One region of the Blastochloris viridis genome, then DNA from elsewhere that is predicted to be linked to it. Evidence: riboswitches for the same ligand, from Rfam matches in the RefSeq annotation. Region 1 holds a riboswitch; each other region holds the start of a gene.

Region 1 (3,267 bases):
CGGGTTCCATTTCCCGTTCCCGGCCAACGGCCACATCCTGCGCGAGGGCTCCGGCTACCGCTTCGTGCCGGTGCAGTGGTCGGCACAGGTGTGATCCCGCCATCAAGGCCGGGGCGTTTCGCCGTTTCCGGACACCGATTTGGCCGAAGCTGTTTCGGTGGATCGCGCCAAGACCTAGCGGAAACTTCCCATGCGGAAACATGGTGCCGGGCGGCATCGCTGATCTGCCGCCAGGCCGGCTTGCGTCCCGTCATCGGCATCCCATCTGGACGCCATGAGCACGACCCACCTGCATTGGACCGACACCTTCGACCCCGCCGATCCCTATGAGCGGGCTGCGCTGCAGCGGCTGTCGGTGCTGGCACAATTGCTCGACAGCGCGTTCGAGGTGCCCGGCACCAAGGTTCGGCTCGGGCTGGACGCCATGATCGGCCTCGTTCCCGGCATCGGCGACGCCATCTCGGCGGCGCTCGGCTCCTATCTGGTCTACGAGGCCCGTCAGCTTGGCGCGCCGAACCATCTGGTCGCCCGCATGGCCGGCAACGTGATGCTGGATTTCGCGCTCGGCGCAGTGCCCGTACTTGGCGACGCGGCCGATGTGCTGTTCCGCGCCAACAAGCGCAACATGGCGCTGCTGCAGCGCCACCTGGAGCGCAAGGCCCGCCGGCGCACCATCGACGGCACCGCCACCCGGCTGTAGCCGCCGCGCCGGCCCGCCATGGCCGCGGCCGGGCATAACGGTGGCAGAACCGTGGCCAAGCCTTGACAACACCTTAACGAAACTGCGAATTGGCCCTGTGCAGGTGGGCCGGTGCATCCGGCCCAGGGAACACGGTGAGGACGGCCGCGGAGCGGCTGGACGAATCCGAGGCTGCCCCCGCAACTGTGAGCGGTGAGCCAACCGTCGATACGCCACTGGAGGTCCAGCTCTGGGAAGGCGGCGGCAGGCGATGACCCGCGAGCCAGGAGACCGACCTGTGCGAGTCACCTTCCGGCGTGCGGGGCGCGCGGCCGGGGCGGTCTCTCCGCTCGGTGACAGTGGAACTGTCGCGGAGGGTCGGCCATGCGCCACGCCTTGAGCTTTGAACGATGCCAGCGCTGGGCGAAAGCCTGGGCCGCCGCGATTCCTGTCGATCTTCTGGCTCCCGGAGATGCGTCATGGCGGCGTCCGCCCGCTCGGCTTTGCATAGCTTTCTGCTTACGACCTCGTTGATCCCGCTCGTCGCACTGCCGGCGCTGGCGCAATCTGACAACGATCTGCCCGAACTCGTGGTCACCGCCAGCCAAGTGCCGGTGGAAGCCTCCAAGGTCGGGTCGGCGGTGACGGTGATTCGAGGCGACGAACTGCGTGCCAACGGCATCACCACGGTGCCCGACGCGCTGCGGCAGGTCGCCGGCGTCGCCGTCGGCACCACCGGCCCGCGCGGCGGCCTCACCGAGGTGCGCATGCGCGGCATGAAGCCGACCCACCTCATGGTGATGATCGACGGCGTGAAGGTGAACGGCGTCGACAACAACAGCTTCGACTTCGCCGGCTTCCTGGTCGACGACATCGAGCGCATCGAGGTGCTGCGCGGCCCGCAGTCCGGCGTGTGGGGCGCCGACGCCCAGGCCGGCGTGATTTCGGTGATCACCAAGAGCGGCCGCGGCCTGGCCAAGCCGGAACTCACCACGCGCGCCGAGATCGGCACCCGCAATTCGGGTGGCGCGGCCGCCTCGGCACGCGGCGCGGTCGGCCCGGTCTACGGCGCGCTGACGGTGTCGAACGAATCGACGCGCGGCTTCAACGTCTCGCGCTGGGGCTCGGAAACCGACGGCAGCCACGCCACCGTGGTGTCCGGCAAGGCCGGTGTCGACTTCAACGAGTATTTCAATCTCGAAGGCTCGGTCCACTGGATGGACCGTGCGACCAAGACCGACAATAGCGACTATGCCACCATCGGCTACCTGCCGGACTGGACGCCCATTCCGGCCAATCCGGCGACCTATGGCCGCGTGGTCGACAAGGCCGACACCTCGGCCTACGACAATTTGTCGGCGAGCGCGGTCGGCACGCTGAAGCTGTGGGATGGCCGCTGGACCCAGACCTTCGGCATCAAGTCCTTCGAGCACAATCTGGATTCGCGCTCGCCGGAGTGGGGCAACTATTTCTACAACGGCCAGCGCACCACGCTCGACACCAAGGGCGCACTGAAGTTCGAAACACCTTGGCTGGCCGGCGCCCAGAATACCCTCGCCATCGGCGCCGATTACCAGGACGAGGACTATCGTCAATCGGGCCCCTATGTCGATCCGACCTGGACCGCCGGCCTGTCGCGGTCGCAGACCGGCCTGTTCGCTGAGTATCTGCTCGATCTGCCGACCGGGCTCGCGCTCTCGACGGCGGTGCGCCACGACGACTTCGAAGTGTTCGAGGATGCCGATACTTGGCGCGTGACGGCCTCGCAGACGTTTTCCACCGGCACCCGGCTGCATTCCTCGGTCGGCACCGGCGTCACCAAGCCGACCTTCCTGCAGCAGTTCGGCAGCATTCCCGGCACCTTCGTCGGCAATCCTGACCTCAAGCCCGAGCAGTCGACCGGCTGGGATACCGGCGTCGAACAGACCCTGATCGACGGCAAGCTGTTCTTCGACGTCACCTATTTCTGGATGGACCTCACCGACGAGATCCGCACCGTCACCCTCGGCAGCGGCCTCAAAAGCGCGGTCAATTCGCCGATGAGAACCGAGCGCCAGGGCGTCGAAGTCGCGCTCAAGGCCGAGCCCCTGCCGTGGTTGTCGCTGGAGGGCACCTACACCTACACCGACGCCGATGCCTACGACACCGCCCAGCAGACCGTGCTCGGCGCCACCCGCATTCCGATGCACGCCGCCTCCGGCCGCGCCACGGTGAAGTTCGCCGATGGCCGCGGGCGCGCAACTGTAGCGGTGGTGTTCAACGGCTCGATGATGGACACATACTATGGCCTCAACACCGAGCGGGTCGAACTCGGGTCCTACACCCTGGTCAACGCGTTGATATCGTATGACCTGACGCCGCAGACCACGATCTACCTGCGCGCTGACAACATGTTCGACGAGACATACGAGGAGGTCTACTCGTACCTGTCGCCCGGCGCGGTGGTCTATGCCGGCCTCAAGGTCAAGCTCGGCGGCGAGGCCGAGCCGAAGGCGATCGCCGCCCGTTACTGACCGCTGCAGTCCTGCCGCCGCCCGGCGCGGCGGCAGGAACGCAGGACTGCCAGCTGCGCTTTTCGGGCTCCGCCG
Region 2 (3,267 bases), 940 kb from region 1:
AGCATATTGTTGAGGCAGTGGCCCTGCTTGGAGACCAGCAGCAGCACGCGGTCCTTGCGGCGCTCGTCGTGAAAGCCCCACTTCATCGAGAACTTGCTGGCGATCGGCGCGAACTTCGGGGTCAGATCGGCGAACGACAGCCCCGGCGGCAGCAGGAACGCCGTGCGCATGAAGAACTGGCCGGTCTCGATGTCACCGAAGTGCGACGACGAGGTGATGAAGCACTCGTGATGGGTCAGAAATCCGCTGACCTCCGCCACCACGCCGATGCGGTCGGGACAGGAGATCGTCAGCGTGAACTGCGGTTGCGCCGGCTCGGAAGAAGCCTGCACGATCTGGGACTGCGGGAGCGGTAACTGCATAATCGCGTGTCCGTACTCGAAGCCGCCGGGTTAGCGGGCGGGATCGATGCAACGGAACCCCGGGGGTCGGGCTCTGCCGCGTCGAGGGATGGAGTCGCGTATCATCGACGAGCAGAACGCGCCTGGGGCCGACCTCGGCGCGGCAATGCCCGCGGCCACGGATTAGCACTCTCCGCGGCCGCTGGCACCCGGATTTCGCCCGGCATACGCATCATGACCGAGACCATGATGTCGCGCCGGCGGTATTTGCGGCGAAACGCCGGGGGCCTGCGTGCCGTTTTTTGGCAGGGCGGAGACCGGGGTCAGGTCAGCGTGCCCGTGGTGTCACCGATGGCCTCGGGCGAGCCGGGCGCTGCGGTGACGGGACGCGGACGCGGCGGGGCGCCAAAGCCCGGACGTGCTCCGAAGCCCGGCCGACCGCCACGAGCGTCACGCGCCGGGCGCTTGGGCGCCGGCAGCAGACCTTCGCGCTGGGCCTGCTTGCGAGCGGCCTTGCGCATGCGACGAACGGCCTCGGCCTTTTCGCGGGTCTTGCGCTCGGAGGGCTTCTCGTAGGCCCGCCGCTGCTTCATCTCGCGGAAGACGCCTTCCCGCTGCATCTTTTTCTTGAGGACTTTGAGGGCTTGTTCGACATTGTTGTCGCGGACGAAAACCTGCAAACGATGTTCCGATCTTTGGGTTGTGCTGCGCGGCCAGCCGGGTACGACGGCGGCAGCCTGGGAAATGCGGTTGCTTATCACGTCCGGCGGGCAACGCTGCGAGAAAACGCGGCCTGCCGCCGAAAATTCGCCATTCTACCTACTCCAGGGTGTTCCTCTGCGAGGAAACCCTTGTGGCTCGGGCCGCCAGCGCCTATATCCCCGCCGGTATCGAACTTTGGCCGGACGATCGGGCCGTTCCGCCCAGGCTTAGCCGGGCGCACGTTCTCAAGTCTTTCCAAACATCGACGAACCTGGAGTTGCGGAACGCGCGCTGTTCTGCGATCACGTGCACCTGACTGGCGGAGGAGACACCACATGATTACCGGCACCGTGAAATTCTACAACGACCAAAAGGGCTATGGCTTCATCCGTCCCGACGACGGCAGCAAGGACGTGTTCGTCCACGCCACTGCGCTCGAGCGTGCCGGCATCCGCGGCCTCGCCGAGGGCCAGAAGGTGACCTTCGACACCGCCGAGGACCGTCGCACCGGCAAGGTCGCGGTCAACAACATCCAGCCGGCGTGATCGCCGGCGGCCCGGCATGCCTTGAGGGTCGGGCCGCGGCTGTTGCGCGACGGATCTGACGCAAGGGAACTTGCGTAACGGATTTTCCGCGGAGGCCTGCCCTGACCCAGGGCGGCGCTGAGTGCGCGCGGAGAAACTCCACAGTCGACTCACAACGGCCGCGCCCGGTTACCGGGCGCGGCCGTTGCCGTTTCGACCGGGCGATTGACGGCGCCGGCCCGGCCGGGTTAGCTGGCGGCATAGTTCCAGCATCCCGGAACACGGTGAAAATCCGTGGCGGACCCGCCGCTGTAATCGGGGACGCCGCTTCGACGGCGAGAGCCAGCCACTGACGGGGACCACCCGGTCGGGAAGGCGCGAGGCGGCGGTCGATCCGAGAGCCAGAAGACCTGCTGGAACGTCAGATCGGGCGAAATCCGATGGCAAAGGGTTTCGGCAGTCCCGCGTGCGCTTGCGCGCGGCCGCTGCCGAACGCCCGGTCGCCAACATGGAGCCCGAGGAATGGACCACACCGCCACTGCCACCACCCGCCCCGCCGCCGCTCAGCCGGCGCCGCGCCCCGCCGTCATCGCCATCCGCAAGAGTTGCGACAGCGAGGGCACCGGCCTGTCGCACTTCGTGCTGATGGACAAAGAGGCTTTGAAATGAACGCGCCGTTCGATCCGACGGCGCTCGGGACGGCCCCCTCGCGGGGCCGTTTCGTCAACAGCGGCATGGGGCCTCAGCTTCAGCCCTACGACATCGGCCACCCCACCCATATCGCGCTGATCTCGCCCGACACCGCGTTCTGGGCGCTGATCGCCAAGGACCAGCTCGCCGACACCCTGGCCGGCGGCGCGCTGCTCGAAGGCTATCGCGCCAGCGCCGACGCCTTCGGCCGCGAGATGGCGGCGCTCAGGTTCGGGCTCAAGCCCTCGGCGGTCTATGTCAACGCCACCGAGCGCTGCAACCTCAACTGCACCTATTGCTACATCCCGGCCGAGATGCGGCGGGACGGCACCGACATGGATGCGCCGACCCTGCTCGACGCACTGTCGCGGCTCGAGCGCTATTTCCGCCGCCACATGCCGGAGGGGCGCAAACCGCAGATCATCTTCCACGGCGCCGAGCCGATGATCGCGCGGGACGCCATCTTCCAGGGCATCGACGCCTTCAAGGACCGCTTCCGCTTCGGGGTGCAGACCAACGCCACGTTGCTCGACGACAAGGCTATCGCCTTCCTTACCAGCCGCGGCGTCGGCATCGGCCTGTCGCTCGACGCCCCGGTCGCGGCGATCGCCGACCGCACCCGCGCGAACTGGAGCGGCGCCGGGGTCTATAACAAGGTGGTCGAGGCGATCGAACGGCTGAAGGGCTATCCGGCCTTCAACGTCATCTGCACCATGAGTTCGCAGAACCTGGACCAGCTCGATGCCATGGTCGAGTTCCTGCACGCCCGCGAGGTGCCGGCATGCATGCTCAACGTCATCCGCTGCACGCTGCCCGGCGCGCGCACGGTGCGGCCCGACGATGCGCCGCTGGCCGAGGCGTTCATCGCCGCGCTGGAGCGCAGCCACGCGCTCTATCGCCAAACCGGCCGCAAGCTGGTGGTGGCGAACTTCGCCAACATCCTGATCGGCATCCTGGCGCCGACCGCGCGGCGGCTGATGTGCGACATCTCGCCGTGCGGCGGCGGGCGG
Region 3 (3,267 bases), 940 kb from region 1:
GGACGGGAGACGTCGCCGAAGATGATCGGCGGGCGCACGTAGCGCGAGCCATAGCTCTGCACCCAGCCGTGCTTGGTGAAGGCGTAGCCGGCGAGCTGCTCGCCGAAATACTGCACCATGTCGTTGCGCTCGAACTCGCCATGGACCAGCACGTCGATGCCGATGTCCTCCTGCCATTTGACTGCCGCCTCGGTCTCCCGACGCAGGAAGGCGTTGTAGTCGTCCTCGCCCAGCTCGCCCTTGGCGAACGCCGCGCGTGCCTTGCGCACCTCCGCGGTCTGCGGGAACGAGCCGATGGTGGTGGTCGGAAACTGCGGCAGCTTCAGCGCCTCCCGCTGCACCGTTTGCCGCTCCGGGTAAGGGTTCGCCCGCCACGACATCCACGGCTCGACCGCCGCGGTGCGCGCCGCCACCGCCGCATCGTGCACCTTGGTCGAAGACCTCCGCGAGGCGATCGCCGCCGCCGCGTCGTCGAGCTCGCCACGCACCGCGCCGCGGCCCTGGGCCAGCGCCTTGCCGAGCACGGAAAGCTCGCCCATCTTCTGCAGCGCGAATGCCAGCCAGCGCTTGAGGTCGGGGTCGATGTCGGTCTCAAGTTCGAGATCGACCGGCACGTGCAGCAGCGAGCACGACGGTGCGAGTTCCAGGTGATCGGCACCGCGGCGGCCGACCACCGGCTCCAGCCGCGTCAGGATGGCGTCGAGATCGGCGCGCCAAATATTACGGCCGTCGATCACACCAAGCGACAGCACCAACCCGCGCGGCGCCTTGGCCAGCACATCGCCCAACTGCTCCGGCGCCCGCACCAGATCGAGATGCAGCCCGGCCACCGGCAGCGCCAGCGCGGTTTCCAGATTGCCGCCGAGCCCGCCGAAATAGGAGGTCAGCATAATCTTCAGCTTGGGCAGCGCGTAGGCGATCATGCCATAGGCTTCGCGCAGCGCCCGCCGCTCGGCGTCGGAGAGGTCGAGCACCAGGCACGGCTCATCGAGCTGCACCCATTCCGCACCATTGGCGGCCAGCCGACGCAGCACCTCGATATAGGTCGGCATCAGGCCGGCGAGCAGCGTCAGGCGATCGAAGCTGGCGTCGTGACTCTTGCCAAGCTTGAGGAAGCTCACCGGCCCGAGCAGCACCGGGCGCGTGGCAAAGCCCAGCGCTGCCGCCTCGCGGTATTCGTCGATCGGCTTGGTCGAGGCCAGCGAAAAGCTCTGCCCAGGCTGAAACTCCGGCACCATGTAATGATAGTTGGTGTCGAACCATTTGGTCATTTCGAGCGCCGGAACGCCGGATGCGTCGTGCCCGCAGCTGCAGCTGGTCTCGGCGCCCTGGCTGCCACGCGCCATGGCGAAATAGCTATCGAGCGGCACCGCGCCGCCCGACCAGCCATAGATCGCCGGCACCGCGCCGACCATCACCGCGGTGTCGAGCACGTGGTCATAAAGTGAGAAGTCGTTCGACGGGATGACGCTGACACCGCGAGCAGCCTGGCATGCCCAGCTGGCGGCGCGCAGCCCGGTGGCCGCCTCCTGGAGAGCGGTGGCGTCGATCTTGCCGGACCAATAGCGCTCCAGCGCCGATTTCAACTCGCGGCGCGGACCGATCCGCGGCACACCCAGCGTGGCGACAGGAAGAGAGAGAACAGACATTGGCTCGAACCCCAAAATGTTGGGGGCAAAGGTCGAGCGGTCGCATGCGGACGATCCACCGGCAGGCCGCCGCGGATTCGCAAGCGCACCACCGGGACACCCCGCCCAGGGACGTTATGTTGTCGCGGCAGGTCTCCTGGCTCACGGGTCGTCGCCTTCGTCCGTCTTCCCGGAACAGTCAAGTTCCAGTGACTTCACATGGACGTCGGCTCGCCGCTCACAGTTGCGGGGGCAGCTTCGGTCTTGCCGGCTCAGATGAGCTGCGGCGCACCGAATTCCCTCTTAGCTCCGGACCGATGGGGTCCAGAGAACCACGACGGGGCGGACTGTGGTCCCCGGCACGACATCGAGTCAAGCCGGGGCGGAAAATCAATTCTGCGAACCGTCCACCGGCGGCTCGCCATCGCTCGGCGAGGCAAGCGCATCGATGGTGCTGTTCCGCCGCATGTCCCAGTGGCCCGCCGCGATGAGCTGGCGGAAGCGCCGCCGCATCGCCTCGGCAGCAACGGGATTGGCGGTTTCCAGGAAATTCCGCACCGCCTCGTTTCCAAGCGTCGCCTCAAAATATCCGTCGAAGTGATGGCTCTCGACGACATCGGCGAGATGGGCGAACAGCGCCATCTGGTCGAGCGTCCAGGCGATTTCGGCGGCGCCGCGGAAACCGTGGCGCATCTGCCCTGCGATCCAGCGTGGATTGGTGGCGCGCGCGCGCATCTCGCGAGCGATCTCCTCCGGCAGGGTGCGCATCCGCGGTGCCTCGGCACGCGCCGAATCGGCGTGGTAGAGCGCGGGCGCCCCGCCGAGCATGCGCGCCGCCGCGGCAAAGCCGGCCTCGTGGGCGGCGTAGTCGGGCGCCATCAGCAGGTCGGTCTCCGGCAGGTCCTGGGTATGGACGAACGCGTCGGCGTTGGCGGCGCGCTCTTCCAGCGCAGCACGAGCGGCGGCGCCATCAGTGCTGCCGCCGTACGCGTAGGCGCTGCCTGCCAGCCAAGCATCCGCAGCCGCGGCCGCGGTGGCCGGCGTCAGTTCCTCGAGCGTTTCCGCCACCCCGACACCGTAGCGGCCCGGCGCCGGGCCGAACACCCTCGGCCCGGCGCGATCCCGAAACGGGTTTTCGGAGGACGGTTCCTCGCGCCGCGCCAGCGCCGCCACCGCCTGCTCGAACAGCACCGGCAGATTGGCAAACACGTCGCGGAACAGGCCGGAGATGCGCAACGTCACGTCGACGCGCGGGCGCCCGATCTGGGCCAGCGTCAGCACCTCGAAGCCCGACACCCGGTCGGAGGCAAAATCCCAAACCGGCACCACCCCGATCAGGCTGAGCGCCATGGCAAATTCCTCGCCCGCGGTGCGCATGGTGGCTGAACCCCACAGATCGACCACAACGTTGCGGGGATGCTCGCCATGGTCCTGCAGGTGGCGCGTCAGCAGCGCCGTGGCGAGGCACTCCCCCTGCAGCGCCGCGGCTCTGCTCGGCACCGCGCGCGGGTCGCTGGTGAAGAGGTTGCGGCCAGTCGGCAACACGTCATGCCGGCCGCGCCACGGCGAGCCGGCCGGCCCGGGCGGCACCGCCCTGCCCGCCAGCGCAGCGAGAAGCCCGGTGCGCTCGCCTGCGGCA

Evidence for each region. A riboswitch is a leader RNA that binds a small molecule or an ion and turns the genes downstream of it on or off. The one in region 1 is predicted to bind cobalamin.
Region 2: linked by a shared signal. The riboswitch ahead of cbpA (modified peptide precursor CbpA) and the one ahead of BVIR_RS06175 (TonB-dependent receptor plug domain-containing protein) in region 1 are both predicted to bind cobalamin.
Region 3: linked by a shared signal. The riboswitch ahead of metE (5-methyltetrahydropteroyltriglutamate--homocysteine S-methyltransferase) and the one ahead of BVIR_RS06175 (TonB-dependent receptor plug domain-containing protein) in region 1 are both predicted to bind cobalamin.

The regions. Positions count from the first base shown of each region.
Region 1 covers NZ_CP012946.1:1,392,803-1,396,069, reverse strand. Annotated here, with positions in the region: gene BVIR_RS06185 (MBL fold metallo-hydrolase) at 1-94, shown strand, start outside; gene BVIR_RS06180 (DUF4112 domain-containing protein) at 275-700, shown strand; cobalamin riboswitch at 785-993, shown strand; gene BVIR_RS06175 (TonB-dependent receptor plug domain-containing protein) at 1,159-3,192, shown strand.
Region 2 covers NZ_CP012946.1:453,023-456,289, forward strand. Annotated here, with positions in the region: gene purU (formyltetrahydrofolate deformylase) at 1-362, opposite strand, end outside; gene rpsU (30S ribosomal protein S21) at 665-1,021, opposite strand; gene BVIR_RS02055 (cold-shock protein) at 1,379-1,588, shown strand; cobalamin riboswitch at 1,844-1,977, shown strand; gene cbpA (modified peptide precursor CbpA) at 2,090-2,236, shown strand; gene cbpB (peptide-modifying radical SAM enzyme CbpB) at 2,233-3,267, shown strand, end outside.
Region 3 covers NZ_CP012946.1:2,337,783-2,341,049, forward strand. Annotated here, with positions in the region: gene metE (5-methyltetrahydropteroyltriglutamate--homocysteine S-methyltransferase) at 1-1,649, opposite strand, end outside; cobalamin riboswitch at 1,759-1,980, opposite strand; gene cobN (cobaltochelatase subunit CobN) at 2,019-3,267, opposite strand, start outside.